2 regions of the Mesorhizobium sp. W067 genome follow, and region 1 is predicted to be linked to the other one. Evidence: riboswitches for the same ligand, from Rfam matches in the RefSeq annotation. Region 1 holds a riboswitch; the other holds the start of a gene.
What was found. Region 1 has a riboswitch for thiamine pyrophosphate ahead of thiB (thiamine ABC transporter substrate binding subunit). Riboswitches for the same ligand answer to the same signal wherever they lie in the genome.
Positions count from the first base shown of each region.

Region 2: it holds a riboswitch for thiamine pyrophosphate, as region 1 does, so the genes downstream of both, ACYG97_RS03715 (YkoF family thiamine/hydroxymethylpyrimidine-binding protein) here and thiB (thiamine ABC transporter substrate binding subunit) in region 1, are expected to answer to the same signal.

Region 1 covers NZ_JBTTII010000001.1:4,307,064-4,322,180, forward strand. Annotated here, with positions in the region: gene ACYG97_RS21005 (helicase-related protein) at 1-1,752, shown strand, start outside; gene ACYG97_RS21010 (RNA-binding S4 domain-containing protein) at 1,828-2,214, shown strand; gene fdxA (ferredoxin FdxA) at 2,468-2,806, shown strand; gene ACYG97_RS21020 (CarD family transcriptional regulator) at 3,233-3,814, shown strand; gene ACYG97_RS21025 (amino acid ABC transporter ATP-binding protein) at 4,010-4,777, opposite strand; gene ACYG97_RS21030 (amino acid ABC transporter permease) at 4,774-5,454, opposite strand; gene ACYG97_RS21035 (amino acid ABC transporter substrate-binding protein) at 5,592-6,365, opposite strand; gene ACYG97_RS21040 (RNA polymerase factor sigma-32) at 6,763-7,620, shown strand; gene ACYG97_RS21045 (M48 family metalloprotease) at 7,717-9,123, opposite strand; gene thiQ (thiamine ABC transporter ATP-binding protein) at 9,454-10,206, opposite strand; gene thiP (thiamine/thiamine pyrophosphate ABC transporter permease) at 10,215-11,813, opposite strand; gene thiB (thiamine ABC transporter substrate binding subunit) at 12,034-13,035, opposite strand; TPP riboswitch at 13,085-13,199, opposite strand; gene ACYG97_RS21065 (thiamine diphosphokinase) at 13,362-14,021, shown strand; gene ACYG97_RS21070 (ABC-F family ATP-binding cassette domain-containing protein) at 14,023-15,117, shown strand, end outside.
Region 2 covers NZ_JBTTII010000001.1:754,882-769,998, reverse strand. Annotated here, with positions in the region: gene ACYG97_RS03775 (HNH endonuclease) at 1-21, opposite strand, end outside; gene ACYG97_RS03770 (DUF763 domain-containing protein) at 266-1,540, shown strand; gene ACYG97_RS03765 (COG3904 family protein) at 1,610-2,455, shown strand; gene ACYG97_RS03760 (NmrA family NAD(P)-binding protein) at 2,513-3,397, opposite strand; gene ACYG97_RS03755 (hypothetical protein) at 3,601-3,909, shown strand; gene ACYG97_RS03750 (DUF6456 domain-containing protein) at 3,976-4,575, opposite strand; gene ACYG97_RS03745 (GcrA cell cycle regulator) at 4,903-5,595, opposite strand; gene ACYG97_RS03740 (hypothetical protein) at 5,682-6,056, opposite strand; gene ACYG97_RS03735 (LexA family transcriptional regulator) at 6,137-6,799, shown strand; gene ACYG97_RS03730 (ABC transporter substrate-binding protein) at 6,972-7,979, opposite strand; gene ACYG97_RS03725 (ABC transporter ATP-binding protein) at 7,976-8,758, opposite strand; gene ACYG97_RS03720 (ABC transporter permease) at 8,755-9,597, opposite strand; gene ACYG97_RS03715 (YkoF family thiamine/hydroxymethylpyrimidine-binding protein) at 9,853-10,461, opposite strand; TPP riboswitch at 10,452-10,564, opposite strand; partial or broken gene ACYG97_RS03710 (GSU2403 family nucleotidyltransferase fold protein) at 10,775-11,164, shown strand; gene ACYG97_RS03705 (hypothetical protein) at 11,430-11,681, shown strand; gene ACYG97_RS03700 (DUF2934 domain-containing protein) at 11,838-12,077, opposite strand; gene ACYG97_RS03695 (hypothetical protein) at 12,170-12,385, opposite strand; gene ACYG97_RS03690 (DUF1236 domain-containing protein) at 12,484-12,813, opposite strand; gene ACYG97_RS03685 (hypothetical protein) at 13,156-13,458, opposite strand; gene ACYG97_RS03680 (hypothetical protein) at 13,620-13,946, shown strand; gene ACYG97_RS03675 (hypothetical protein) at 14,087-14,317, shown strand; gene ACYG97_RS03670 (hypothetical protein) at 14,338-14,559, opposite strand; gene ACYG97_RS03665 (heme-copper oxidase family protein) at 14,825-15,117, opposite strand, start outside.

The sequences.
Region 1 (15,117 bases):
CTGAAGCCGCGCCTGGTGCTTTTGGCCGACGAGCAGTTGACCGGCCCCGCCCGAGACAAGGTCGCCGCGCGCGCCGAGCGTTTCGTCAATTTCCAGATCGAATCCTTGCTGAAGCCGCTGGTCGACTTGAAGAATGCCGAGCAGATCGCCGGCATCGGCCGTGGCATCGCCTTCCAGCTCGTCGAGCATTTCGGCCTCATCAACCGCCGCGACATCGCCGAGGAAATGAAGTCGCTCGACCAGGAGGGTCGCGCCGCCTTGCGCCGGCTCGGTGTGCGCTTCGGCGCCTACCACGTCTTCGTGCCGGCGCTGATCAAGCCGGCGCCCGCCGGACTGATTACGCTGTTGTGGGCGCTGAAGAACGACGGCAAGGACAAGCCCGGCTTTGGCGACGTGGTGCACGCGCTGGCCTCCGGCCGCACATCGGTGGTCATCGACCCGGCCTTCGACAAGAGCTTCTACAGGCTCGCCGGCTACCGCAATCTCGGGCGCCGCGCCGTGCGCATCGACATTCTGGAACGGCTGGCCGACCTGATCCGGCCTGCGACCAACTGGAAGCCCGGTCTGGGACAGCGCCCCGACGGCGCTTATGACGGCCAGTCCTTCATGGTGACGCCGCCGATGATGTCCATCCTCGGCGCCACCGCCGACGACATGGAAGAGATCCTGAAAGGTCTCGGCTATCGCGCCGAGCCGAAGCCGCCCGCAGAGGTGAAGGCGCGGCTGGAAGCGCAGGACAATGCCGCGCGCGAAGCCGCGGCGGCAAAGCTGGCGGAAGCGGCAGCGAAGGCCGAGCAGGCCCAGACGGCGGAAGCCGCTGCAGGCGAAGCTGTCGCTGAAGCGCCGACCGACAGTTCGGAGCCGGATGCGGCTTCCGCCACTGAGGTTGCGGCTGAGGAGCCCGTTGCCGAAGTCGCATCGGAGGCTGTTGCAGACGCTCAGCCGGAAGCGCCTGCCGAGGGTTCGGAGCCAGCTGCGGCCGTTGAAGCTACCGCCGAGGTCCCAGCCATCGACGAAACAACTGCAGAGCCTGCAGCGCAAGAACACGCTCCGGCCGTTGCAGAGGCTGACGACACTGTCACCGAAAGCGCCGACGCTTTTACCTCCCCCTCGATGGGGGAGGTCGCGGCGCGAAGCGACGCGGGTGGGGGTGACAGCGCTGACGAAACCGATAGTGCAGACCGCGTAGCCGATGCAGGCGCAACCGCCGACGCCGGCGCTGCCCCCACCCCGGCGCTGCGCGCCGACCCTCCCCACGAGGGGGAGGGTGGAAGCGCTGAGCCTGTCCCCGAGGCCGAAGCGCCAAAGCCCATCTTGCTGTGGCGGCAGGGTCGTTTCGAGCAGCGCCCGCGCCATCGTCAAGGCCGGGACAATCGCCCGCGTAACGGCCAGGCTGCCCGCGCCGATGCGCCGGCCGACGCTGCCGGCGGACAGCCGGCAACGGGCGAGCGGCCGGCCTATCAGGGCCGGCGCGACCAGCGCGACGGTGCCGCCAAGCCACGTTTCGACCGTTCGAAGTTCAAGCCCAAGCCGCAGGCCGAGGGCGAACAGCGCCGCGACGGCAAGCCGCAAGGCGAGCGTCCGCGCGAGGGCCGGCCTGACTGGAAAGGCGGCAGGCCGGAAGGCAAAGGCGGACCGCAAGGCGCCAAGCCGGCCTTCCAGGCCAAGCCACGCGAAGAACGGCCGGTGCGCTTCGATCCGGACTCGCCCTTCGCCAAGCTCGCCGCCTTGCGCGACCAGCTGAAGAAGTAAGCTCTGAGCATGATCCCGAAAAGTGGAACCGGTTTTCGGACAAGATCATGCTCCAACAAGAAATAACTCGCTGCGATGGTTGCTGAAGGTCGTCAGCGCATCGACAAGTGGCTGTTCTTTTCGCGCGCGATAAAATCGCGCTCGCTGGCGGCCAAGCTGGTTGTCGCGGGACGCGTCCGCATCAACAGCGACAAAGCAGCGCAGGCCTCCGATCTGGTCAAGCCTGGCGACGTTTTGACCATTACGCACGAGCGCCGTATTTTCATTTGGAAGGTGCTTGGCACCGGCGTGCGGCGCGGTCCGGCCGAGGAAGCGCGCACGCTCTACGAGGACATGTCCCCGCCGCCGGTCCCAAAAGGCGAGGCTGTTGCCGATGCCATTCCGGCGCTGCGCGACGCCGGCAGCGGCCGGCCGACCAAGAAAGAGCGCAGGCAAACCGACCGGCTGTTCGGCGAAGACTGAAGCCTTGGCCGTCTGCGCCATGCCGGCGGTCTGGAATTTCATTCCGGACACGCGGGCCCCGCCTGCAATGGCTGCCCTTGCAAGCGGCAGGCAAAGGCGTTACCTCACCAAAAAAGCCGCCGCATCGGCGCGAAAATCGGAAATCGATTTTTCGGAAGGCACGATGCGCAGATTCAAAGTGTTAGAGCGTACTTTGTGCGTCCAAGTGGACGCACGTCGCTCTAGCAAGAACGGGACGTCCCGGAGCCGACCAATGACCTATGTCGTGACCGACAACTGCATCAAATGCAAGTACATGGACTGCATCGAGGTCTGTCCGGTCGACTGCTTTTACGAGGGCGAGAACATGCTTGTCATACATCCCGACGAGTGCATCGACTGCGGCGTCTGCGAACCGGAATGCCCGGCCGATGCAATCAAGCCCGACACCGAGCCGGGCCTCGACAAATGGCTGCAGGTCAACACCGAATACGCCGAGAAATGGCCCAACATCACCGCCAAGAAGGAGCCTCCGGCAGATGCCAAGAGCTTCGACGGCGAGGCCGGCAAGTTCGAGAAATATTTCTCCGCCGAGCCCGGCGAAGGCGATTGAGCGCATGACCCTGGAATCGGAATCGATTTCGGAAAGGGTGATGCGCAAAGCAAAAAAGTGCGGCCTATTGGATCGTCATAACGCTGCGTAACGCGCATCATACATTAACTGCCTTGACAGGCGGCGATGTCGCTCGACCTTCGCGTTTGCAGCAAAACCTTGATTCTTCCGACTTTTTGTGCTACACCAGTTGAAACATGCCGGTGACACAACGTCGATTTATGGCGCAAGCGCCCCAAATCACTGAAAGGTGAAATCCCCAATCGGACCAGAGCGATCTGGGCCAGGCAGTCGCTATGTATGCGGTTTGCCGGTCCCGGCTTTTTCCGATGGGTTCATCTGTTGTGCGGCTAACGATCGGTGTCCCCGGTCGCATGCGTTCGGACCGGCAGGCCGCCGGTGCCACAACAAGGAGTTCAGGGCGTAATGGCAACGATCACCCCGCAGAAGAAGTCCACCTCGGCACGCCACGGTTTCAAGACCGGCGAGTACATCGTCTATCCGGCGCACGGCGTCGGCCAGATCGTCTCGATCGACGAGCAGGAAGTTGCGGGCCACAAGCTGGAACTGTTCGTCATCGACTTCCAGAAGGACAAGATGCGCCTGAAGGTTCCGGTCGCCAAGGCGACCTCCATCGGCATGCGCAAGCTGTCGGAAGAGGATTATGTCGAGCGCGCGCTGAAGGTCGTCCAGGGCCGCGCCCGCGTCAAGCGCACCATGTGGTCGCGCCGTGCGCAGGAGTATGATGCCAAGATCAATTCGGGCGACCTGATCTCGATCTCGGAAGTCGTGCGCGACCTCTACCGTGCCGACAACCAGCCGGAACAGTCCTATTCCGAGCGTCAGCTCTATGAGGCGGCACTCGACCGCATGGCGCGCGAGATCGCGGCAGTCAACCGCATGTCGGAAACCGAAGCCGTGCGCCTGATCGAGGTCAACCTCAACAAGGGCCCGAAGCGCGGCGCCAAGGCCGACAATGAGGAAGCCGAGCAGGAAGAAGCTGCCTGATCGCTTTCACCGTCGAAATCATGAAAAACCCGGCCTTGTGCCGGGTTTTTGTTTTTACCCCCTTGTGGGGTTCCAAGGACGGGCGAGACCCGTGGCTCGCCCAGGCAGGGTCGCTGCGAAGCAGCGAGGATGGGGACGACCAGACCGCACCCGGACCTTCCGTCCGACACTCCCCACAAGGGGAACGTAGAAGGCTCAGCCGCCGGCTTCCTTCTCCGCCTCCTGCTTCAGCGTCGCAATAAAACGCTTGGTCCGTTCCCGCTCCGGATTGCTGAACACCACGGTGGACGGCCCCTTCTCGACGACGACACCAGCATCGAGGAACACCACCTCCTGCGCGATCTTGGAGGCAAGGCGAAGGTCGTGCGTGGCCATCACCATGGTGGTGCCTTCGCTGGCGAGCTTTCCCAGCACGTCGACCACTTCCTGCGCCAGTTCCGGATCGAGCGCCGAGGTCGGCTCGTCGCAGAGCAGCACTTTCGGCGACGGCGCCAGGGCGCGGGCGATCGCCACACGCTGCTGCTGGCCGCCCGACAGCGTTGCCGGCCAATCGTCCGCCTTGTGCGCCATGCCGACCTTCTCGAGCAGCGCCAGTGCCCGCTCGCGCGCCTTTGCCGTCGGCCATTTCAGCACCGTCACCAGGCCTTCCATGACGTTCTCGATCGCGGTGCGATGCGGGAACAGCTGGAAGTTCTGGAACACCATGCCGGTCTGCAGCCGCAGGCGCTGGATGTCGCGGCTGGGGATCTTGATGCCGGGACGGAATTCCAGCGTCTCGTCGCCGATGCGCACCATGCCCGAGGTCGGGATCTCCAACAGGTTGATGCAGCGCAGCAGAGTGCTCTTGCCACCGCCGGAGGGACCGACAAGCGCGGTGACGCTGCCTTCGGCAATGGTGACCGTCACGCCCTTCAGCACCAGATTGTCGCCGAAGCGCTTTTCGATATCGGTGAGGCCGATCATGAGCGCGCCTCCAGGAAGCCGCCATAGCGGTTGAGCCGCTCCTCCAGCCGCGTCTGCAAGGCCGAAAGCACCGAGCTCATCGCCAGATAAAGGATCGCCGCCTCGACATAGAGGATCAGCGGTTCATAGGTGGTGGCGACGATGCGCTGCGCCGCCTGGAACATCTCCGGCACGGTGATGGCGGCGGCCAGCGACGTATCCTTGACCAGCGAGATGAAGGTGTTGGACAGCGGCGGCACGGCGACGCGGCCGGCTTGCGGCAGGATGGTGCGCCGCATCGCCTGGCTCCAGGTCATGCCGATCGAATAGGCCGCTTCCCACTGGCCCTTCGGCACCGAGCCGATCACGGCGCGGATAATTTCCGAACTGTAGGCGCCTATGTTGAGGGTGAAGCCAATCAGCGCCGCCGGAAAAGCATCCAGCAATATGCCGACCGAAGGCAGGCCGTAAAAGATCAGGAACAGCTGCACCAGAAGCGGCGTGCCGCGAAAGATCCAGACATAGAAGCGGACCACGGCAACCAGAGGCTTGGGGCCGAACAGCCGCACCAGGGCGACAACCAGGCCGACGAACAGGCCGAGTGCGAACGATAGCAATGTCAGCGGTACGGTGAAGATCAACGCCGCCCACAGCAGTGTCGGCAACGAGTCCAGCATCAGGTGTAGCCAGTGCGGCACGAACGGCTCCTCCCTCACAGACCGCCGCGGTGACGGCAGTGCGATTGTGTGCTTCTCATATCATGCGAATAACGGCGAGCCGTCAAAGACGGCCCGCCGCTATTTGTCATTGCCGGCAAACCGCCGGGAGATGGTCTTTACTGCGAGACATCCTGGCCGAAATAGGTATCGGCGATCTTCTTGTAGGTGCCGTCGGCCTTGATGTCGGCCAGCGCCTTGTTGATCGCCGCGACCAGCTCCGGATCACCCTTGCGCACGATGACGCCGGAATAGTCGGCGTTCTCTTCCTGCGCGGCGATCTTCACATTGGCGTCCGGCTTGTGCTTCTTGAAGTCGAGGAAAGACAGGCTGTCATTGATGGTGGCGTCGGCGCGGCCGGTGAGCAGCAGCTGGATCGACTGGTCGAAGCCGTCGGTGCCGACAAGTTCGGCGCCGTTGGTCTCGGCGAGCTTGCCGAAATTCGATGTCAACGACTGTGCCGACTTCTTGCCCTTGAGGTCGGCGAAGGTCTTGATGTCGGTATTGTCGCCGCGCACGATCAGCACGGCCTTGGAGGCGATGTAAGGATCGGAGAAATCGTACTTGGCCTTGCGCGCGTCGGTGATGCCGACCTCGTTGATCACGGCGTCGTAGCGGTTGGCGTCGAGGCCGGCGATCAGCCCGTCCCATTTGCCTTCGAGGAACTCGACCTTGACGCCGAGCTTGTCGCCGATCGCCTTGGCGATCTCGACATCGAAGCCGACCAGCGCGCCGGAAGCATCATGATAGGTGAAGGGCGCATAGGTGCCTTCGGTGCCGACTTTGAGGGTGCCGGCCTGCTTGATCTGGTCAAGATTGGCGCCGGCATGGCCTGATGTAACAGCCAGAACCTGAAGCGTTCCGGCAACGATGAGCGAATTGAGCCATTTCATTTCTGTGTGATCCCGTCCTTGGCCGGTGTCCGGCGCTTGTGAGAGCCGGAAACTGACAGATACAGCGCAGCAAAATAAGGAACCAGATTTCAAAAAAACGACGATCCAGAAATCAGATTCTCAAAGCAGCTCGGATCGGTGCCAATAGTCCCGATCTGCGGTGTCGATGCGCCCTGTCGGATCGCACAAAACAACCGCCATCGGCGGCGGAACCAATCCCCGGTGTGGCACGTTCATGGCTTGTTGTAGGGCGCCGCGTTTCCATTTCAAGAACCCTTGGCTGCGCTAGGCCCGAAGCAATTCCAGGAAAGTGGGAAAGCGGTTTCCTTCGGAATTGCGTCAAACAGAGATAACGGCCGCCAGGCCGTCCGAAAATGTCCGGGAGCAGGAGCGCGGCATGATCGAAGACACGGCAGGACGGACCATGGTCCGCACGGCAATGAAAGCCCCCTACCTCGAGCGCGATGAGGAACATGTTCTCGCCTTGCGCTGGAAGGAGGACCAGGATCAGCAGGCTCTGCATCAGATCACCGTCGCCCATATGCGGCTGGTCATCTCCATGGCTTCGAAATTCCGACATTACGGCCTGCCGCTCGGAGATCTGGTCCAGGAGGGCCATGTCGGGCTGCTGGAAGCAGCCGCGCGTTTCGAGCCGGAGCGCGAGGTGCGCTTCTCGACCTATGCGACATGGTGGATCCGCGCTTCGATGCAGGACTATATCCTGCGCAACTGGTCGATCGTTCGCGGCGGCACCTCTTCGGCGCAAAAGGCGCTGTTCTTCAACCTGCGGCGCCTGCGCGCCCGTCTTGCCAACGGCGCCGAGCCGATCTCCAACGCCACGCTCTACCGCGAAGTCTCGGTAGCCCTCGGCGTCTCCGAGGCCGATGTCGAGAAGATGGATTCCAGGCTTTCAGCACCTGACTCTTCGCTCAACGCACCGCTCGCCGATGAGGCCGGTACCACCGAGCGGATGGACTTCCTGATTTCGGACGATCCATTGCCTGACGAGGTCGCCGGCGACACCATCGACTTCGAACGGCGCCTGATGTGGCTGAAGACGGCGCTCCGCGCGCTCAATGCCCGCGAACTCAGGATCATCGAGGAGCGTCGGCTGACAGACGAAGGTGCGACGCTTGAGGCGCTCGGCGAGACGCTCGGCATTTCCAAGGAGCGTGTCCGCCAGATCGAGGCCCGCGCCATGGAAAAGCTCAAGCTCGCGCTGGTCAAGCAGAACCCCGAATTCATGGCAGCGTGAGATTGCCAGGAACAGGGGTACCGCCCCGAGTTATCTCAGAAAAGTTATCTCAGAAAAAAGCACTACGAAGGCTGGGGTTTCTGACGAAGACCGGCGCTATCTGTCCGTGACGATCTTGACCTTGTCGCCGGCCGAAACCGAGGCGCCCGGCGACATCGCGTTGAGCACGCGGAACAGATCGAGCTTGCGGTCGACGCCGACCATCTGCGCCGAAAGTGTGCCCATCGTCTGCCCGGCCTGTACCGTGACGACGCGGATATGCAGCGGCTTCAGTGCCGCCTTCTCGGCGGGGCTGAGCACGCGGAACGAACCGCTGACCGAGCGTGCCACCGGATCGAGTGTCGTGCTGGCCGAGGGGGCCGCTGTCAAAAGCCGGTAGACCTGACCGCCGGCGCGGATCACCGCAATGTCGAACTGCCAGCCATCGGCGCCGGCGTGCGCGGTCGCCGCCTGGTTGCCGTCGATCGTCTCCTGGCGCACACTGGTCTCGTCGAGACCGGCCACCCAGCCGCTTCTGATGTAGTCGGTCAGCGCACGATCCTTGTCGATCGACACACCGTCGAAGCGGATCGCCATGTCGCCGGGACCGGTCGCCGTCACTGCCGCCGCCGAATTGTCGATGATGAAGCCGTCGGGCACCGTGAACGAAACGCCGAGGCCCGGATGCAGGAAGGTCTGGCCGCGCACATAGCCCTCTTCCGGCGTGTCGCCATAGAGCAGGCCGTCTATCCCGGCCAGGAAGGAAACGCGGTCGCGGGTGCCGATGCCCGGCGCGCCGAACTGGCGGGCGTGGCGCTGCGCCAGATCAATTCGCTGCGGCGTGTTGGGGTGCGTGGCCAGGAAGTCGAGGCTGGCGTCGGTGGCGCCGCTGATCGAGCGGAAATCGGTATAGGCCGACATCGACTGCAGGAAACGCCCGGCGGCATAGGGATCGTAACCGGCCTCGCCGATCGACTTGATGCCGATCGCGTCTGCCTCCAGCTCCTGGTTGCGCGAGAACTGCGCCAGCCTCAGCTTGCCGCGGATCAATGCCTGCTTGGCGGTCGGGCTGTCGCCCAGCACATCGGAGACCACCTTGGTCGCCAGGCCTTCCTCGGCCTCGAGCTGCTGGCGCTGCAAGCCGTGATTGGCGGTGACGTGGCCCATCTCATGCGCGATGACGGCGGCGAGTTCGGCCGAATCATTGGCCAGCGCCAGCAGGCCGCGGGTGACGTAGAGATAGCCGCCCGGCAGCGCGAAAGCGTTGACGTTGGGCGAATTGAGGATGGTGATGCGATAGGTCTGGGTCGGATTGGCCGACACCACGGTCAGGCTGCCGACAACCTTGGCCACCATGCGCTCGAGCTTGGGATCGGAATATTCGCCGCCATAGGTGGCAAGGATGCGCGGATGCTGTGCCTTCGCCAGTTCGGCAAGCTTGCTGTTGGCGGCGACATTGTCGACCGTGATCGGCTTGTCGGAAGGCTGGAAGCCGGATTCCTGCACTTCGGGAGGCGTGAACATCTGGCAGCTGGCCAGCGCCACGGCAAGGCCGGCCAGCGCGAGGAAGCGCACCAGCGGTCTGCGTTTCAAAGTGTCGGTGCCGGTCGGCAGCACGGCGTTCCTTCAGCTCTCGGCGCATGATTTGGACCGGGGTCCGCGCCAGCGAAAAATCGGTTTTCGTTGGCAATCCTGCACACATCAAAAAACCTACAGCGTTTACGCATCCGGCCGGGTGCGGCGCTGTAGGGGCAAATCACGGCTCGTGCCGGACCAGTACTAAGCGGACCTAGCCACATCGACTGGACCATGGCAAGCAAGCGCCACATCACCTGTAGCCGGTTTGGTCGTAAATTATGTCCGCTTCCGGGCAATATCGCGTGATCCGCCCGAACTTGCGCCGATATAGCGCCGAAACGCTTCAGGGCCAGTGCCGTCGAAAAAATCGGCGGCAGGTCCCGTCGCGGCAACCCTGCCATTGTCCAGAAAAACCATCTGCTCGCCGATACGGCGAGCGTCTTCCGGCTGATGCGTGACGAACAGCACCGTCATCGCCCGCTCGGCATGAACGCCGGCCACCAGGTCGAGCATGTCGTCGCGCAGTGCTGGCCCGAGCGAAGCGAACGGCTCGTCGAGCAGCAGCACCGGCCGGTCGCGCACCAGAACGCGGGCGAGCGCCACGCGCTGCCTTTCGCCGCCGGAGAGTTCGCGCGGCAGGCGCTTTTCCTTGCCGGCCAGGCCGACGCGGTCAAGCGCCTCGGCGATTGCGGCGCGATCGGCCTCGGTCAGGTTGAGCGATGGCGAGCGGCCGAGCCCGACATTCTTCTCCACCGAGAGATGAGCAAACAGATTGTTTTCCTGGAACACCATCGACACCGGCCGCACCGAAGGCGGCTCGACGCCGAAATCGGCGCCGCCGATCAGCACACGACCGGACTGCGGCGTCTCGAAACCAGCCACCAGATTGAGCAAGGTCGATTTGCCCGAACCACTTGCCCCCATGATGGCGGTGATCTTCGATGTGTCGAATTCGACATCGAACAGGAATGACGTTCCGCCATAGCTGAACGAGACCTTGTCCAGCCGGACGGTCGTGCTTTTCTCCATGGCGGACGTCACGATCTTTCTCCCCGTCCCAGCCAGTCTGCCGCGACCACCAACGCAAGGCAGACCGCCCCGAGCAGCAAAGCCAGCCCGGCAGCATCGGCCGTGCGATAGCTGCCCATGCGCGCCAGCAGGAGATAGGGCAAGGTCTGCACCGAATCGCTGCCGAACAGCGCGATGACGCCGAGATCGCCGAGCGACAGTGCCATGGCGAAGGCAAAGCCGGTGGCCAGCGGCCGCCGGAGCGATGGCCAGTCGACCAGAAGCAGCCGGTTCCAGCCCGCAATGCCGAGCTGCGCGCACAGCGTTTCGTGGCGCTCGCTCGCCGCATCATAGGCCGGGCGCATCGCGCGGATGGCAAAGGGCATCGCCATCACCGCATTGACGGTGACGACCATGACCGGCGCTATAGCAAAGACATCGCTGACCGTGCGCAGCAGGAGAAACCAGCCGGCGCCGATGACAATGGGCGGCACGACGAGGACGAAGCCGGCGCCGGTGTCGGTGGCATGTTCGAGCAATGAACGGGCACTGGACCGGCGGCGCAGCGACAGTGCCCGCCGAGCCATGATCAGCGACAGCGACAGCGACACCGAAAGTAGCGCCGCAGAGAAGGCGAGACCGGCGCTGGTCAGCGTCGCCTGACGCACGGCACTCTCGCCCGCCAGCCGGCCGAGATCGGCGCCGAGGCCGGACGCGACGGTGGCCGCCATTGGTCCGGCGACGAACAGCAAGGCGAGCACGATCAGGACGGCGTTGAACGCTGTTTCTGCTTTGCCGGCCAAGTGATAGCGGCGCGGCGCGACAGGCAAATTGGCGTCGCCGGTCACATTGGCGCCGAGCCGCGTCAGCGCCAGCATGACGGCAAAAGTCAGCGCGATCTGCAGCACCGTCAGCGTCACCGCTCGCGCCGGATCGAAGTCGAAACGCAGCGCCTGATAGATGGCGACTTCCAGCGTCGTCGCCGCCGGCCCGCCGCCGAGGATCAGCACGATGGTGAAGGAGGTGATGCAAAGCATGAAGACAAGCCCGGCGACGCCCGGCAGCGCGGCGCGCAGCACCGGCCACTCGATCAGCCGGAAGGCTGGCCACGCCCCCATGCCGAGCTGGCTCGCCAGCCGCCATTGATCGGCCGGCACCGTTCCCAGCGCTTCGAGGAACAGCCGGGTGGCCAGCGGCAGGTTGAAGAAGACGTGGGCGACGAGGATGCCCGACAGCCCATAGATGTCGGGCCAGCTCTGGCCACCGATCGCGGCGAAATAACCGGCGCGGCCATAGAGCGCCAGTATGCCCAGCGCTCCGACAATTGCCGGCAAGGCAAGGGGCACAGTGAACAGCTGCAGGATGAAGCCGCGTCCGAAGAAGCGCGGATGCCGCGACAGCGACCGGGCGACGAAGAGCGCCGGTACGGCGGAAAGCAGAGTCGAGAGCGCAGCCTGCCAGAGCGTGAAGCGGACAACGCGCACGAGATAGAGGTCAAAGGCGGACGCGGCGCCGGAAAGGTCGTGCGCGCCTTCGCGGATAAGGCCGGCGAAGGCGGCACCGATCAGCAGCGCGATTGCCGCAAGCGCGACAATGCCGGCCGTGATGCGGGGGTCAGAGCGTTGCACTCTTTACCGGGCGTCGCGTTCCTTCGCGCCCCCCTCTGTCCTGCCGGACATCTCCCCCACGAGGGGGGAGATTGGCGGTTTTAGCGCTCCGCTCATTCCTGCAGCTTCGGAGATTGGCGAAAGTCAACGTAAAGGCCAATCTCCCCCCTCGTGGGGGAGATGTCCGGCAGGACAGAGGGGGGCGCCGTAGAGCACTCATCTTTTGACTATACAGCCAAATCTACTTGCTCATCACCGCCAGCCATTCATCCACCCAGGCCTTGCGATTTGCCGCGACCTCTTCCGGGCTGAACAGCAAGGTCTTCGCCGGCTTGACCAGCCTATCAAAAGCCGGATTGAGCGGCTTGTCGGTTTTCCCGGCCGGGAACATCCAGTTGGTCTCCGGAATGACATCCTGGAATTTCGGCCCGGTCATGAAGGCCAGGAACTTCGCCGCCAGCGGATTCTTCGCGCCCGTGGTGGTGATGCCGGCGACCTCGATCTGCAGATACTCGCCTTCCTCGAACGAGGCCGCCTGGTAGCGCCCGGTGTTCTCGGCCACCATGTGGTAGGCCGGCGACGTCGTATAGGAAAGCACCATCGGCGCCTCGCCCTTGGTGAACAGGCCGTAGGCCTCGCTCCAGCCCGGCGTCACCGTCAGCACTTTGCCCTTGAGTTTCGCCCAGGCTTCCGGCGCCTTGTCGCCATAGACCGACTTGACCCACAGCAGCAGGCCGAGGCCCGGCGTCGACGTCCTCGGATCCTGGATGACGATCTTGTCGGCGGCATCGCCCTCGACCAGTTCCTTCAGGCTCTTCGGCGGGCTCTTCAGCTTTTCGGTGTCGTAGACGACGGCGAAATAACCATAATCATAGGGCACGAAAGTGTCGTCGCTCCAGCCGCCCGGCACGTTGTTTTCAGCCACCGCGCCATGTCGGACAAACAGGCCGGAAGCCTTGGCTTCCGCAGTGAGGTTGGTGTCGAGACCAAGCACGATATCGGCCTTGGTCGAGGCACCTTCGAGCTTGACGCGGTTGAGCAGCGCGACGCCGTCGGCCACCGAGACGAAGTCGACGCTGCAGCCGCACTCGGCCTCGAATTCCTTCTTCACCTGGGGGCCCGGACCCCAGTCGGCAGTGAAACTCTCATAGGTATAGATCGTGAGTTTTTCCTGCGCGGACGCAGGGCTTGCCAGTAGCGAAACAGCAAGCCCCAGCGCTGGGACAAAACGGGACAAAAACATGCGCATCGGCGCCTCCTTCATTCGTGTTGAAAGGAATTGAGGCGTCGGGCTGTCCGAAGCGTCTAATCCCTCCGCCGGTACAAACCGGATCAGGTTCAGCGGGTTGGCGAGACTGCCTCTCAGCCGGTCCGCGAAGATCGCGTCCGGCACCCCGTTAGAGCGTTTCGACACATAGGCCCGGCCAAGGTGCCACGCAAGTGGAAGTTTGCCCGAGCGTGATCCCGGAAAGTGGAATCCGTTTCCGGAAAAAGATCATGCTCCAACAAAGAGTGACGGTGCCGCTCGGCCTTCCGTTTCGTCGGCGGGGCTGGTAAGGGCCAGCGGATATGAGCACATTCACCATCCTGCTTGGCGGCGATCTCGTCCGCACGCCGCGGCTCGACCGCCAGGTCGCGGGCACGCGCGTCATCGCCGCCGACGCCGGCATCGATCATGCCCGCCTGCTCGGCGTGATGCCGGAGCTGTGGGTCGGCGATTTCGATTCCGTGCCGGCGGACCTGCCTGCCGATCTCGCCGCCGTGCCGCGGGAGGTGTTTCCTCCCGAAAAGGACAAGACCGATGGCGAACTGGCGATCGCGGCGGCATTGGAACGCGGCGCCACCAGCCTGGTGCTGGCCGGCGCTTTCGGCGGCAAGCGCGCCGACCACGCCTTCCTCCATCTGGCGCTCAGCCTGCGGCTGGCCGAGGCCGGCACAAAATTGCTGTTGACCAGCGGAGCGCAGGAAGGCGCCCCTCTGCTGCCTGGCAAGGCCGGCTTCGACTATGCCGACGGAACGCTGTTTTCGGTGCTCGGCTTTTCCGATCTTTCGGGCCTCACCGTGTCCGGCGCGAAGTGGCCGCTCGACCATGTCGAGGTCGTGTTCGGCTCGTCGCTGACCATCTCGAACGAGGTCAAGTCCAACACGACCGGGGGCGGCCTCGAAATCGCGCTCGGCCATGGCCGCGCGCTGCTGCTCGCCCACCCCTACCCCTTGCCTGAAAGCTGACATGGCCCCGCCCCTTCTCAACCTCGACGGCATAAGACTGACCTTTGGCGGCACGCCGCTGCTCGATGGCGCCGAACTGACGGCGTCCGCCGGTGACAAGATCGCGCTCGTCGGCCGCAACGGCTCCGGCAAGTCGACGCTCCTGAAGATTGCTGCTGGTCTGATCGAGCCGCAAGACGGCGAGGTCTTCCGCCAGCCTTCGGCAACGGTGCGCTATCTCCCGCAAATGCCCGACATGGACGGCTTTGCCAATGTGCGCGCCTATGTCGAGGCCGGGCTTGGGCCTGCCGACGATCCCTACCGCGCCACATATCTGATGGAGCATCTCGGCCTCGCCGGCACGGAGAACCCCAACGATCTCTCCGGCGGCGAGGCGCGCCGCGCAGCACTTGCCCGCGTCATGGCGCCCGAACCCGATATTCTGCTGCTTGATGAGCCGACGAACCATCTCGATTTGTCGGTCATCGAATGGCTGGAAGAAGAGCTTGTCCGGACGTCTTCGGCGCTGATCGTCATCTCGCACGACCGTCGCTTCCTCGAACGCGTCTCGCGCGCCACTGTCTGGCTCGACCGTGGCCAGACCCGCCGCCTCGACAAGGGCTTTGGCCATTTCGAGGAATGGCGCGACCTTGTGCTGGAAGAGGAAGAGCGCGAACAGCACAAGCTCGGCCGCCAGATCGTGCGCGAGGAGCATTGGCTGCGCTATGGCGTGACGGCTCGCCGCAAACGCAACATGCGCCGCCTGGGCGAACTGCAGACCATGCGCCAGCGTTTTCGCGGCCATCGCGGCGCCGAGGGCTCGGCGACCATGGTGGCCAGCGACGCCGCCGAATCCGGCAAGCTGGTGATTGAGGCCAAGAACATCGAGAAGAGTTTTGGCGACCTGACCGTGGTCAAGGGCTTCTCGACCCGCATCCAGCGCGGCGATCGCGTCGGCCTTGTCGGGCCGAACGGCGCCGGCAAGACGACGCTGTTGAAGATGCTCACCGGCGAGATGAAGCCCGATGCCGGCTCGGTGCGGCTCGGCACCAATCTGGAAATCGCCACGCTCGACCAGAAGCGCGAGGCGGTCGATCCGGCCGAGACCCTGGCGCAG
Region 2 (15,117 bases), 3.6 Mb from region 1:
TACCCACCAGAATTGCGACATCGTTTTTGATTTTAATAGTTGCCGTCGGCTGGGTAAGCTCTATTCGAGACCTGTCTCGCCTACAAGCATGGAGCCGACCTTATTGCCAGGTGCGACAGGCGGCGTAACTGCATCTTTCGGCGAGACGCCAAGAAGAGCGTAGGGCGACGATAGTCGCCGCCCCCACCCCACTTGCAAATCGCCCCCCAAATGCCATCTAGATCACAGGCGCACCGCCGGTGCGCCTTAGCCACGGAGCTTTCACTTGACGCAGCGAAGCGGCAGTGCGGATTTGCCGCTGCATGGCGGGCGGGTTCCGAAATGGCTGGGCGATCGCATGACGCGGCTGGGCGCTGTGCTGTGCGAGGCGATCATCCATCACTATGGCCGCGACGAGCTGTTGCGGCGGCTGGCGCATCCGTTCTGGTTCCAGTCTTTCGGCGCCGTCATGGGCATGGACTGGCACTCCTCGGGCATCACCACCTCGGTCGTCGGCGCGCTGAAGCGCGGGCTGAACCCGATGTCGCGCGAGCTCGGCATCCATGTCTGCGGCGGGCGCGGCGCGCATTCGCGCAAGACGCCGCAGGAGCTGACCGCGATCGGCGAACGCGTCGGCATCGATGGCGCGGCACTCGCCACCGCCAGCCGCCTGGTCGCCAAAGTGGACAGTGCGGCCGTGCAGGACGGCTTCGACCTCTATCTGCACGGCTTCATCGTCACCGACGACAGCCGCTGGGTGGTGGTGCAGCAAGGCATGAACGGCGACAGCCGCCAGGCGCGGCGCTATCACTGGCTGTCGGAAGGGCTGACAAGCTTCGTCGACCAGCCGCATGCGGCGATCGAGGGCGAGCGGCAGGGCGAGATCGTCAACCTGACCGACCATCGCGCCGCGCCGTCACGTAGCGGCCAGATCGACCTGTTGAAGACCATGAGCCCGGAACGGATCCTCGACGAGCTTGCCGTGCTGGAGCCGCCGCCGAAAGCAGCGCCTGCGAAACCGGCGGCGCAGCCGATGCTGCCCAATCTGGTGATGCCGGCGCATCACGACGTGCGCGAGAGCGACATCGTCATGCACCGGCTGCACGGCAACATTTCCGCCGCCATCGAAAGCGGGCCGGCCGACTTTCCCGAGCTGCTGCTGGTGCCCGGCGTCGGCGCGCGCACGGTGCGGGCGCTGGCCATGGTGGCGGAAGTGGTGCATGGCGCGCCCTGCCGCTTCTCCGATCCGGCGCGCTTCTCGCTCGCCCATGGCGGCAAGGACCGCCACCCCTTCCCGGTGCCGCTGAAAGTCTATGACGAGACGATCGCGGTGCTGAAATCGGCCGTCGGCAAGGCCAAGCTCGGCCGCGAGGAAGAGCTCGGCGCGCTGCAGCGGCTGGATGGCGAAGCGCGGCGGCTGGAGCGCTACGTCACCGGGCCAAGCCTTAAGGAGATCGTCGCCGGCGAGTTCGACCAGTCGCATCTGCTTGGAGGGCGCAGTGTGTTCGGGTGGGAGGGGGCGGCGGAAAGCGACGACGGTTCAGACAGGGGCCGCCAGTAGCTGCCTGTCCATCATGCAGAGATAGTGCGCGGCCCATAGAAACACGTGCTCGGCTTGTTTTGATAATGCTTGCAAAGACCCATTTCTCAAGTGATGCTCTGCCAGGCGAGGCTCGGCATGAAGACATTCGCATGGACGTTGGTTTTCGTGCTGCTGGCGATTGGCGGCGCGATCGCCCAAACGACGCCTGAGCCTGCCATACTGGCATATACACCGCCGATGCACTTCGTCGTTGTACGCAACAGCACGCCAGGATGCGAGCCGACATGCCCGGAATGGATTTCGGCGGAAGGTCACATCGTGGCCGGCACGCCAGCTTTGCTGAAGGCTTTGCTGAAAAAACTCGGCCCCCGCAAATTGCCTTTGGCGTTGAATTCCCCGGGCGGCGAGACCGATGCGGCGATGGCGCTTGGCCATATGATCCGCGCCAGCGGGCTCGACACGATGGTTGGCAAGACGGAGTTCTCCGAATGCGCGCCAGACACAAAAGCCTGCGGGCCGGGCGACCTCCGCTTCGGCGTCGCCAACCCCGTCGGCGCAGTCTGTTCGTCAGCTTGTACGATGGTTCTTGCGGGCGGCGTACGGCGCCTGGCAGACAGCCGCGCCTTTGTCGGCATTCACCGGATCATGCTGCCGGCCGCCAAGAAAATCCACGGCAAGAAGACCATCGTCCTCGTTCCGATACCCAAATGGTATGAACGCAAGGTCGACAGCTATTTCACCGAGATGAAAGCAGGTTCGTGGATCGTATCGGCCATGCAAAAAATACCCGACGACAGCATACGATACCTCGTGACATACGAACTTTTGGACCTGAATCTGATAACCGAAACCGGTCACGGCGACACGCGCACCTCCATCGATATCTGCAAGACCACGCCGCCGGCGGGCAACTGCCGAACGGTCAGGCAATAGGAATAGCGGGCCACGTAGGTCGTCGAAGCGCCTGTTTCTCAACAGCAACCCTTCACTTTACGCTGCGCCCTTCAACAGGTCTTCCGGCCGGCCCTCGACGAGCGCAGCAATATAGCTTTCCAGGCTGGTCGTGCCGCGCTCCGGGTTTTCCGGCTGCATCGGCTTGTCCAGCGTGGCCCCGGTCATGCGGGCATAGGACTCGGCCGCCGCTTTGGAGAAGCCTAGTTTTTCGTAGGTTTCTGTCCAGCGCTCGCGCGGCACCGTGACCACGCGCACGTTTTTGCGCAACGCCGCACTGAAGGCTGCGGCGACATCGGCGGCGGAGTAGCGCCGAGGACCCTCGATATAGTGCGTGCCGGTCTTGTCCGCCGGTTCCAGAAGACGCCTCGCCGCAGCCTCGCCGAGATCCTGCGGCGCCACCATCGGCAGCTCGAAATCCGCCGGGAAGAAGGAGGTGATGACGCCGTCGCGCCGCGCCGTCTCCAGGGCCTGATCCCAGTTGCTCATGTAATAGGCGGCGCGGTTGATGCTTGCCGGAATGGTCTGGGCCTTCAGCTTCTGCTCGAGGCCGTAAAGGACGGTGAGATCGCCGACACCCTCGCCGGCCTGCGCGCCGTAGGTCGATTCCGCCACCAGCTTTTCGAGGCCGGAGCCCTCCAGCGCCGCCGCAATGGCGCCAACCGTCTTGCGCTCCTCGGCGTCGGTGTCGGTCGATGGATCGGCCGGCGGGTTGAGCAGAAACGCCCGCTTGCCGCGCCGCAAGACTTCACGCAGCGCCTCGACATCGAGCACATCGGCAACCGCGGCCTCCGCTCCCTGTTCAACCAACCATGCGGCCTTCGACTCGTCGCGCGTCACCACCGTGACATCCTCGCCCTGCCGCAACAGCGCCATTGCCGCCGCCGAGCCGACATGGCCGGTACCTCTAAGAATGACATGCATGGTCTCGTCCTTCCCTTGCTGATTCATGCCGGATTAATGGCTGGGGCGGCGAAGGGTTCAAAAATCGGGGGACGATGCTGACAGGAGGTGACGCCGGCTTTCCTCGCAATGCACGGCGCAGGGGTCGTTCGCATCTTGCAAAATTATGGAACGAGGTCGTGCCCAGCGAGTTATATTAGCGCAACCTTGAATAGGAGGCAGCTATGAGAAAGCTCCTGCTTGCTTCGGCTATCGCTATCACTGCGGCGGCGGCGATGATCGCCCCGGCGAATGCCGGCGGGCGCGTCGTGATCGGCATCGGCAACGGCTACTATGACGATGACTACAATGACAGCTATGGCGACTATTACGATCGCTACGCTCCTCGCCCCTACTACCAGTATGATGCCTACGACAACGGCTTCAGGTACCACAGGTATCACAGGCACCATCGGCATTGCCGTATAGAGTTGGTCAAGCATTGGCGCCATCATCACAGGATCGTCGAGGAAATTCGCGTTTGCGAACGGTGATCCGATAGGGTGAAACCGGTTCGGCCGGCATCTGCCGGCCGGCCGCTTCCTGCGCGGCTGCCGGCCTTATCGCGGCTTCCGCATCAGCATCATCCCGTAACCAACGGCCAAAAGGTCGAGCCCGACCTTCAACAGCTTCACCACCACATCTCGTCCCTCGCCGGTGCGTTCGGCGAGCGCCTTCACCGACTGGCCTTCGAGGCAGATTTTGCGAACCACCTCCGCCACTTCCCAGTGGGCCATGGCGGCGATGGCATGGGTGTGGGCGCGGCCGGCGTTGAGCACGCGGTCGGGGATGCCGCCATTGATGCGGCCGCCGTCAATGCGCTCTTCCCACGGCATCGGCCGCAGCCCGTCACGCGAGGCGCGCTCAAAATCGTCGCGAAACCGTTGGCCGGCCTCGCGTTGCTGGCGCGTCAGTGAGGTGATGCCGACCAGCGGATCGACATTGCGCACCCGCACGATGCCGCCGGTCGCGGTGTAGCCGTCATTGGAGACCTCGTAGACGCGCCGCGCCTCTTCGGTGCCGACGCTCAACCGCTTGCGGCCGAAGCGATCGTCCTTCAGCGCGAAATCATGGCCGATCTCGCGGCGGATGCGCACCTGCTCGGCTTCGCCCGCAGGCAATTTCGGCGGTTTGGCTTTCTGCGCGGTTTTTTTGCTCATCGGGGGATCCTTGTGGGATTGGGTTGTTGAGCCGGAAGGTTGGCGTTCCTTCGCGCCCCCTCTGCCCTGCCGGGCATCTCCCCCACTTGGGGGGAGATCGGATGTCGCGTCGGCTTTCGCCAATCACCACCGCCGTTGGAAGGCAGTGCGGGCGAGCTGCCAATCTCCCCCCTCGTGGGGGTTGAGGAGTGGTCCGCGAAGCGGACGGAAAGCCAATTGCTTGGCTTTCCGAGCGACGAACGTCCGCCAGGACAGAGGGGGGCGCTGTCCCGCCGGCTTTCGATCATTGGTGGGGTCGTCCGGAGGCGAGGAACGGAGCCCAGCCGCTCACACCACCTCCGCCACAGGTCGGTGGAAACGCGTCTGATGATATTCGCAGTAGCTTTTCAGCGCCCTTGTGCGCAGGCCGCAGCACAGCATCTCGAGCCCCGGCCGACTGCCGGGAGCATCGTTGTCGGGGTCTTCCTCCAGCGTCAGGTCGAGCGGCGCGCGGCAGCGGTCGAACAGGCAGTCGATGAAGCGCATGGCGGCGACATGCGGCTGACGCCCGAGCGAGGCAGGGCGCGGCGCCGGCACATTGAAGCGGTAGATTTCGCCGTCCACCACCAGCCGTCCTTCGCCCGGGATCGAGGGCGCCGGACGGGCTGGCAACAGAGGCCTGGCCGATGGCTGACGGCTCGGTTTGGCGGCCGGTTTGACCGGCGCGGCCTGCTTCGAAACTCCTACTTCCCTTACGAGCTTGCTTGGCTGCGCCGGCGGATTCCTCTTGGCGGTATTCTCGTTTGCCGCAGTCTTCCCCGTCGCATTCTTCCTCGGTCGGCCGCCGGACCTGCCGCCTCTGGGGTTGGCGAAGCCGATGATCTTCAACGCGCTGTTGCGGTGGACGATGCCGATGATGGCATTGCGCGAGACCGGACTGCCGCGCAGCGCCGTGAAGCGGACGGCGATCCCTGTGGCCGACAGGCCATCCCTCAGCCAGACGGCGATCTCCTGCAATTCGGTGTCGGTATAGGCAGTCATGTCGGTATCCATTGATTGCGCGCGCAAAGGCCGAGCGCCGGCCCCGAGGGCCCACGGGAAAAAATCAGAGCGGATGGTCGGTGCGGTCAGCCGATACTGGCGGCCGGCAGCGAGCCGGCGAGATGCCGCAAGGCGGCTTCGGCGGCCGCTTTGGTGAGGGCGGAAACCGCCCTGCCCGTCAGCCGGTCGAACAGGATGACGGTGCCATCTTCCGTGCGGATGCAGGAAATACCCTGCCCGCCGGAGACAGCCCTTGGCGCACCGGCGGCGCCATGGGCTGAAGAGGTGGCCGGAGCCGGGAGAGGAGCGGCTCCGGCCGTTCCGGTCGATCGGGGGGACGACGGTTCGACCGGATCCGGGGCAAGAGCCCCGGTTTGCGTCCGGACCGGGGAGGAGGACAGCCCGGACGATGGGAGAAAGCTGACGATGTCTGCGGAAACGCTTGCGGTTTGTTCGATCATGCGCTAAGCGTACGATATGTACGAAACGTACGCAAGCGAAATCGTACGTATTGGACGATAAATTTCAGGCAATTTGTACGATGCAGGAACCGAGGCACAGATTGCAGCAGGCGCGGGCGGAGGCGGGTTATGCCTCGCCGAGCGACGCGGCGCGGGCATTGCGCGACATCAACAAGAACACGCTGATCAGTCACGAGAATGGTAACCGGCCGCTGTCGCGCAAGGCGGCGGAGAAATACGGCCGCCTGTTCGGCGTCGATCCCGGCTGGCTCTTGTTCAACGGTGACGGCGGCAGCCTTGCGGGGGGCCATTTCGGCTTTGACGAGTCGGGCCGGCAGATCCCGATGCCGTCGCTGGCCACCGTCGATGTGCCCATCGTCTCATGGATCAGCGCCGGCGAACTCGGCAGCCAGGACATGGTGGTCAATCTCAGCGACTATCCGACCATCCCCACCACCGATCTGGAGCAGGGCCAATGGATTGCTCTGCGCGTCGACGGCCCGTCGATGAACAAGATCTCGCCACCGGATTCGATCATCTTCGTCAACCTCAGGGACAAGCGGCTGGTGACCAATGGCTGCTACGTCATTTCGGACGAATCCGGCCAGGCCACCTACAAGCGTTACCGCCCCAACGAGAACCCGCCCTTCCAGCCGGCCTCCTACATGGACATCCCGCCGCCGGCGCTGGAAGGCGCCATCACCATCATCGGCCGGGTGAAGCGCTCGATGATCGATATGTGAGGGAGAAGGCGGTGAGGCGCAATCTCCCCCCTCGAAGGGGAGATGGCCGGCAGGCCAGAGGGGGTCGCCGCGCGTAAGGCGCTGACGTCCTCTGTCCGCGATAGGAAGTCGCGTCAGGACGTACCGACCCCCTCTGTCGCCTTCGGCGACATCTCCCCCTCGAGGGGGGAGATTACGCGCCCAAAAACTCGTTCGTAAAATACCCCCCGAAATCCGGCTTCTCCTTCAGAACCTTGCCATCGCCATCGAGCAATATGCCGGCCCTGAAGAGGTAGGTTCCGATCGCCTCGATCTTGGCCCTGGCGATGGTGCCGATGACGCCGTCCTGGCTGCGCAAGAAGTGTCCGTCGACCATCATTTTCAGCGAAGCGTGGATCAGCGCCGGGTCGGTCAGCGCATCCCTGTTGGAAGCGATCAGCAGATCGCCGGCTTCCTGCGGGTGATCGCAGGCAAATTGGTAGCCGCGCCGCGTTGCCTCGACGAAGGCCGATGCGGCCTTCGGGTTTGCCTGGAGATATGCATTGCTGGAGGCGATCAAGGTGGTGTGCTCGTCGGGCACGCCGTAGTCGGCGTAGCGGAAGCCGCGCTGCCTGACGCCTTTCAGCTCCGCATCGACGCCTTCCCAGGTCGAGACCTCCAGCGTGAAGTCGACCGAGCCGTTGGCCAGCGCCTCATAGGCCGAGGTGCCTAATGTCACCGTCTCGAAAACGCCCTTGCCGCCATCGTGGCGGATGATGGTCGAGATCAGCGTGTTTTCCCAGGCGCTGCCGAAGCCGCCATAGGTCAGACCGTCGAGATTCCTGGGACTCTTGATCTCGCCGCGATCCGCGTTGAAGACCAACCGGCCGGTCTCCTGCTGGACCACGGCGTAGACCGCCTTAAGATCGGCGCCGGCAGCCCGCTGGGTAAACAGGCCGACGCCGGCAATGCCGAAATCGGCGATGCGGTTGGCGACCAGCGTGCCGGCGCCAGTATCGCCATAGGGCAGGATCTCAACATCGAGCCCGGCCTCGTTGTAGAATCCTTTGTCGCGGGCAACGAACAGGCCGACATGGTTGGTGTTGACCGTCCAGTCGAGCGCGACGGTGATTTTTTGCGCAGCCGCATGAGCGCGAGAGGCAAGCGGCAGTCCGGCAGCCAGCGTCAGCAGCAAAGCCTGCCGGCGTGTGAATTCGGTCATGAAAAACTCCTTTGAGCGGTCTGCGGAAACAAGCCCCGGTCAGTCCCGGGATTGAGCAGCGTGTCGAGGATGTCGGCTTCGAGCGCGGCGGCATGGCGCGCGGCATCGCTGCCGGTGGTGCGCGGGCGCGGCAGCGGCACGGCAATCTCGCCGATGATGCGGGCCGGCCGCGCCGACCTCAGATAGATTCGATCGGAGAGGTAGACGGCTTCGCGCACGTCATGGGTGATCAGCAGCGCCGTCCAGCGTTGGCGCTGCCACATGCCTTCCAGCCAGCGCTGCATACCCGCGCGGGTCAGTGCATCCAGCGCGCCAAAGGGCTCGTCGAGCAGCAGCATGTCGCGCTGCTGCACCACGGTGCGCAAAAGGGCGGCGCGCTGGCGCATGCCGCCGGAAAGCTCGGCCGGCCAGGCGCGCTCGAAACCGGCAAGGCCGAACTCAGCGAACAACGGCGCGACGCGTTCGCGCGCCGCCTTGCGGCCAAGACCCTGCACTTCCAGCCCCAGCGTCACATTGTCGATGACGCGCCGCCACGGCATCAGCGCGTCGCGCTGCGGCATGAAGGCGAAGGGGCTGCCCTGCAATGGCGCGCCGTCGAAGCGCATGTCGCCCTCGCCTTTCAGCGCGCCGGTCAGCAACTGGAACAGCGTCGACTTGCCGGCGCCGGAAGGGCCGAGGATGGAGACGAACTCGCCGGCCGCGACATGAAGCGAAATGCCGGCGAGCACCTCAAGCGCGCCGAAGTTCTTCCTGATGTCCCGGAGTTCGAGCCGCGTCATTGACGGTTCTCTTCTGCAGCTTCAACCTTGCCGTCGCGGCTTTCGCTCCCTGCATTCTCCCAAGGCATGGCGAAGCGCTGGACGAGCACCGCAATGGCGAACAAGACAAGCGTGAGCGCGGCGCTGACGGCGACCGCGGCGAGCACCAGATCGGGCCGAAAGTTGTTCTTGGCATTGAGCATGTAGATGCCCAGCCCCTTCGCCGCCCCCGCATATTCGGCGAAGATCGCGCCGACGACGGCGTAGGTGATGGAGATGCGCAGCCCGGCGAAGAAATAGGGCAGCGCCGAAGGCAGGCGCGCCAGCCAGAAGATGCGCCAGCGCCCTGCCCCCATGGTGGCGAGCATCTGCGAAATCGCCTTGCTGGTCGCGGCAAAACCCTCGACCAGCGCCACCATCATCGGGAAGAAGGTAACGAGCGCCACAAGCAAGATTTTTGGCATCAGCCCGAAGCCGAACCACAGTACGATGAGCGGCGCAATCGCGACCAGCGGCAAGGTCTGGCTGACAATCAGCAGCGGAAACAGCGCGCGGCGCAGCGGGGCCAAGAAATCGACCAGCGCCGAAAGCACGAAGGCAGCGACCAACGAGCAGGCGAAGCCGGCTGATGTGGCGCGGATGGTGGGCAGCGTGTTGTCGGCAAGGGCAGCGCGATGCTCCCAGGCCTGCTGCAGCACGCGCGACGGCGCCGGCAGCATGGTGGGCGCAGCGCCACCATAGCGGGCGTAGAGCTCCCACGCCGCGAGGAGCAGGGCGGAGGCGCAGGCGGCGGGGATGGTCTTGGCGATGGCTGCGGCTAATCTCCCCCCTCGAGGGGGAGATGTCGCCGAAGGCGACAGAGGGGGTCGTCTCGCATAGAGCGCCCACGCCTTGCCGATGCGAAAAGGACGTCGGCGCTCCACGCGCTGGGACCCCCTCTGGCCTGCCGGCCATCTCCTGCTCGAGGGGGGAGATTCGTGGGCATCGCGGTCTTCGCCAATCGCCAATGGCTCCCCTCCTCTCTGTGCTGAGGGGTCAGAGGCATCTCCTCCACGCAATGGGTCAGATAAACCAGCCACGGCAATATCCTCAAGGAACGACGCTTGAGCCGCGGCTCAGACGGCGCTCGGGCTGTTCGCCGAGATCGTGATGTCGAGGGTGACGTGGCCGGCGCCGGGGCCGAAGCGGCAGAAGGCCTCGTTGAGCGTGGCAAACACCGCACCGGCATCGCCACGCAATTTGGTGCAGAAGTTCTTTGAGCGCTCAAAGACGCCGGACTGTTTCAGGAAATCGATGCAGCCGTAGATCTCGTCCATATGGTCGCCCGTGCCCATAACGTAGAGCGAGAACTGCGCCGCCACCGGCTGGCCGGTCGACGGCGTGGCCTGGACAGCGCGGATCGCGGCGATCTTGCGCTCGTCCAGCGGAATGGCGGGGCCGCCGGTCTCGTCGGAGCGGCAGATCGGATCGTCGGGCTCGCCCGGACAGCCGCGCGAGACCGCCGCCGAAAGCACGCAGTGCTTGCCGCTTTTGGCCGCCGCGACGAACAGGTCGCGCATGGCGGGAAACAGCACCTCGGGCGGCCCGACCATAAGGCTCGAGATGTCATCGGTTTCGATCCGCAGCCGGTCGCGCCAGGGATCGAGCGCGCCGAACGCGCCGAGGATGACGCCGACGAAATCGTCGGTCATGGGATAAAGGGAAATCTGTGCGCCTGAAAACATCGCCCGCCTCGCTCCGCTGGTATTATCCAGATCAGCTTTAGGGTCCGAAGGCTTGCCGCCCTCATCTCAGCCCCGACGATACGGAGCACCCCTGTGGATGGGCGGGTTAAAGCACCGTTCGCGGCATTGGGGAAGCCGTTTGTTGAGGCACTGCGGGAAAGTGTTTTGGGCCAGACGTGCCGGGCGCCCGGGCGTTAACAGACGACTCGTCAGTTCGTTGCGTTATAACGTTTCCACGAACTTCTTATAACTGCGTTGAAATTCAAGTTGATAAACGTAATTATAAGAAAACGGCAGAGACTCCGCGCAGCCCTTACGGTTTCTGGATTTCCTTATCCGCGACCCCATCCGGACTGTGCTCCTGCATCGCTCGGGCTTGCCTGTGCTGGTCCCCTCGCCCCAGCGCTACGCCATCCACAAGCTGATCGTCGCCTCGCGACGCGGGCCGAGCGCTGGCGCCAAGCGGGAGAAGGATCTCCATCAAGCGCGCCTGCTGACCCAAGCGCTCGAAGCCACGCGTCGCCAGGACGACCTTGCCTTCGCCTTCATGGAAGCGTGGGACAAGGGCGAAAACTGGCGCGAGACGATCCGGGGCGGCTTGAACCTGTTCGACGCCGCCACGAGGGAAAACAGTCACACCATCCTGGGGAAATCCCTCCGCGAAATTGGTGCGACTCCTGAAGGATTCACGATGCGGGATTAGCTGAAGCGACCGCTGCTATATTCATTTCCATCGTCCCAACCGTACGAAATTGGCTTGACGCTTATTCGTACATAAAGTACGATATCTCTTTTCGCAGAGAGGAATGTCCTTGAGCACAGCGAACCATGTTGCCTTCGCCGATCTCTCTCGGCCTTTGCTGTCACCCCCGTCGTTGCCGCCGCCTTTGTTGCCGCCGCCTTTATTGCCGCCCCCTTTGTTGCCCTTGTCATTCGATCAGTGCGAACGCCTCGCCGGGGCTTGGCGAATGGCCAGCCAAGACATCGCCGACGACATCCGCTTCGTCCGCCAATATCTGAAAGTCGTTGCCGAGAAGGACGAGAGGCTGTCGACCGGCACCCTTGTTCACAGCCGCGCCTATGTCGAGGCCTGCGCCGGCTGGCTGCCACAGACTGTAACGCGCTATCTGCGCCACCTGCGCCAGATCACCGAATGCGAACTGGCCATGACAGCTGCCGGCATTCGCTTTGCGCTGTCGAGTTATGCCTGGGAGGCATGAGGGCGCCTGTCGCCAAACACAAGGAATTGCGCTGCCCGTCGCAGGCGCAATTCGTCAGGTTGAGAGGCTCGGGCGCGCCTGAACGGCGGGCGCCAAGGATGGCCCCGGCCAGCGAATTCCGGCCTTGCTTTATTTCGACTGGCCTTATTTCTGGCCTTATTTCGATTTGGCTTTGCCGGACTTTGCAGCGGCAGGCTTCGCCGCCTTTGGCTTGGCGGCTGCCTTGGCGGGCTTGGCGTCAGCTTTCTTCGCCGCCTTTTTGGGCTTGGCGACCGCGCCATCGACTTCAGCCGTGGCCTGCTCCCAGTGTTCCTGATGCGCGCCTTCAGGCCGGCCGGCCTTTTCCCAGATCTCGTGCGCGCGCTGGCGAATGCGGTCCTGTTTGTCGTCCGTCACTTAAGCCTCCGTGGTTGGGTCCGGTCGGTTGGTCCAGATTCCACGAAAACATTAGCCGAAAATTCGACCGGCGTCTTGAGTGACGAGACATCTCAGCGCGGGTCGGAAATCACCGCAACGCCGAGCAGCGCCGCTTTCTTGACGATCAGCCCGGCGAGGTCGGCATCCGAACGATCGGTGCCGGTGCGCTCCCGCAGGAGCGCGATCGCTTCCTTCATCGATAACAGCGCCGTGTTGCGCTCGGCCAGCAACTTGTCGCAACACGCCGCAACATTGGCGGAGTTCGGGGTCTCGACATGCGGCAACATGGCAATTCTCCTTTCATCATGTTCGTCATTCGGCCCTGCCGCCCTTTTGGGAAGAACGACAGGGCCGTATCACCGATGAATGGTTAGGTTGTCGAGCGTTACTCGACCACCTCGACAATCCTGCGCGTGCTGGGGTCGACCAACACGGTATGGTTGTCGACGACGGCGTATCTGTACTGAACGTCGGGAACCTCCTGCAGCTCGACAGTGTCAGGCAAGGCAGTGCCGACATTCAATTCGACGCCGAGCAGATTGACCGAGGCAAGCGGATGTTTCTTTACGTATTGGTGCACGACCGTGCGCTGTTCCGGGGTGATGATCACCTGCTGCTGTGCCGGCTGCGTGACGATGACCTCGTCGGCGGCGGCAATGCCGATACCAGCGATCATGGCGAGCCCGGCGACGGCGGGAATAAGGATGGTTTTCATCTTCGTCTCCTGTCGTTGTTGGCGAGCTCCGCCGTGTTCCCGCATGAGGCGAAAACAGCGCAGATCGAGGTGGCGGGCTCCTGGAGGCAAACGCAGCCGGTACGGTCTTGTTCCGCAAGCGGAGACTAAATTGATCGGCTTCCGGTCATGCCAGCAGAACCCGCACCCGCAAGATTCGCATTGAAGCACAATCCCTCAGGAGACCTTCGACATGGACGATGCACGGCTCCAATTCCGGTGGCGATCGCGGCCGGCGCCGGCATTGATCCGGTGACCGCGTCGTGCCCGGCCAAGACCGGAACCGACCGCCTTCGTGCCACGCCGTGAAGTTTCAAGCAAAGGTCATTGCTTCGGCGGCTGCGCAGGCACCTCGCCAGGCTTGATCACCGGCGTCTTGCCCTGATCCGGCGGCGGCTGCGTCATACCCTGGTCACCACTGGGCGGCGGCTGCAGCACGCCGCCGCAGGGACCGAGCGTGCTGGACGATTCGCCACCGCCATTGGCGGCCGGCGGCTTCTGACCATCGTCCTGAGGCTGCGCCTGGCAAGGCGCGGCAGGGCCGTGCTGGTCGCTATTGTCCTGCGCGGCCGCCGGGTCGACCAGCGCCAAGAGCAGCACGCATGGGATGAGGGGGAAAGTCTTCATGGTCCAGCTCCTCTGGATTCATCACCTTGGCAAAGCAGACTAGTCCTTGGCAAAGCAGACTGGCTGCAATTGGTTCCACTGAAGCTGGAGTGGTTGCTGGAACCTGGCAGCCGGAAGTGAGTTCCACCTTCTCGACGCTAAGCCGCCCAGAGGAGGCAATCATGGAACGAAACAGAAAACCCAATGACGAGGTCGAGGCGCCACCGAGCAAAAACGATGCCCGCGACAGGATCGCCAATGATGAAGTGGAAGCGCCGACGCCGGGTCGGCAGGATTGGGATGCGCTGCGTGGCGCAACGGTCCTGCCCGACGGAGCAGATGAGGAAAGCCTGCCGGACACCACCGGTGTCGAGAAGGAAGGCGAACTGCCCGAGGAGGATGACGACAACCCCTACCAAGACAGTGACGATGCCTTGCCCGACGACGCCGAGGAAGCCGCCATTGGTCACGACCTGGCGAGGCGCGGCGGCCCGTTCGACGACGTGTAAGGCAGCGACCGCGGACTTTCGAGAGGTTTCCCGGGACGTCCACGCCGTCACCAGTTGGACCAAGTATGAGCTGAAGGCGATGCCGGAGCATCGCGATATTTCGAAGGATCCGGCTGGCCGGATCCTTCGTTTAAGGCGCCTTGGCGGTTTGGCTTAGCCCTTGTGGTCAAGGGCTGGACGGCGACAATCTCGGCACCTTCGACAGCCGAGAAGCAGCCGAGAAGCACGAACGCGAAGCCCAATATTTCAAGCGCCGTCGAGGCCGCTCGCCTGAAATCTTCAAAGTGCGCAAGAAATCCCCGCCGCGGGCGGTGCAGACACGCTCCGGCATCGCGGCGCTGCGAACCGGGCCATCGACCGCCGGCACTTGAGTGCCGACGGGCTCTGACCTTCAATTCGACCCGGGATCGCCGAGCGCCTCGGTGACGAAGGACGCCGCGATCAGGTCGTCGGCGTCGAGGCGTAGGGAGCCTTCGACACCTCCCATGATGGCTGCGACCTTCTGGAAGGTCTGCATCTCGTGTTCAGTAACGCTGGCGTCTCGCATCCTGGCTTTCAGATCGGCGATGCGTCGGCCCAGTGAGGCCGACGTTCCGATTTCTCTTTTCGACATGGTGGCCTGCTCCTCCCCCAACCCATGCTGTGGACGTACTCAAGTCTGCCTATATATAAGGCAGCGCGAATACAGTCGCCGCAACGCGCGATATCTGGGAAGGTTCCGGCGCCAAATAGTCACGAAATAATACGTGGTGGGACTCGGGTATGTTAAGCGCCGACGCGGCGATAGACACCGCAGCCAGCGGCTGCGGCCATCGGCTTGGCCAACCCGTGTCGGGGTCGCGAACGCGGGTCGGACTTTGATCGCCGCGCGCGAACAGTCAGCGAGAGGCCGGAACCACGCCGGACACCGAGCGCGCCGTTTCGGGCGAAAACACCACGAAAGCAAAAACCAGAACGGCAGCGGCGATAATGAGCGAGCCGCCGGCGACAATCGGTTCAAGCGCCGGGTTTCCCTGCAGCATCACATACAGCGCCGGCAGCATGATCACCAAGCCGAGAGTGTAGAGCCCGTAGTGGATCATGGCGATGCGACGCGCCGCCTTTTGCGGATTGAGCGCGTAGTAGCCGCCGAAGATGGCGCTCGTCACCCAACCGAGCAGATTGATATGCG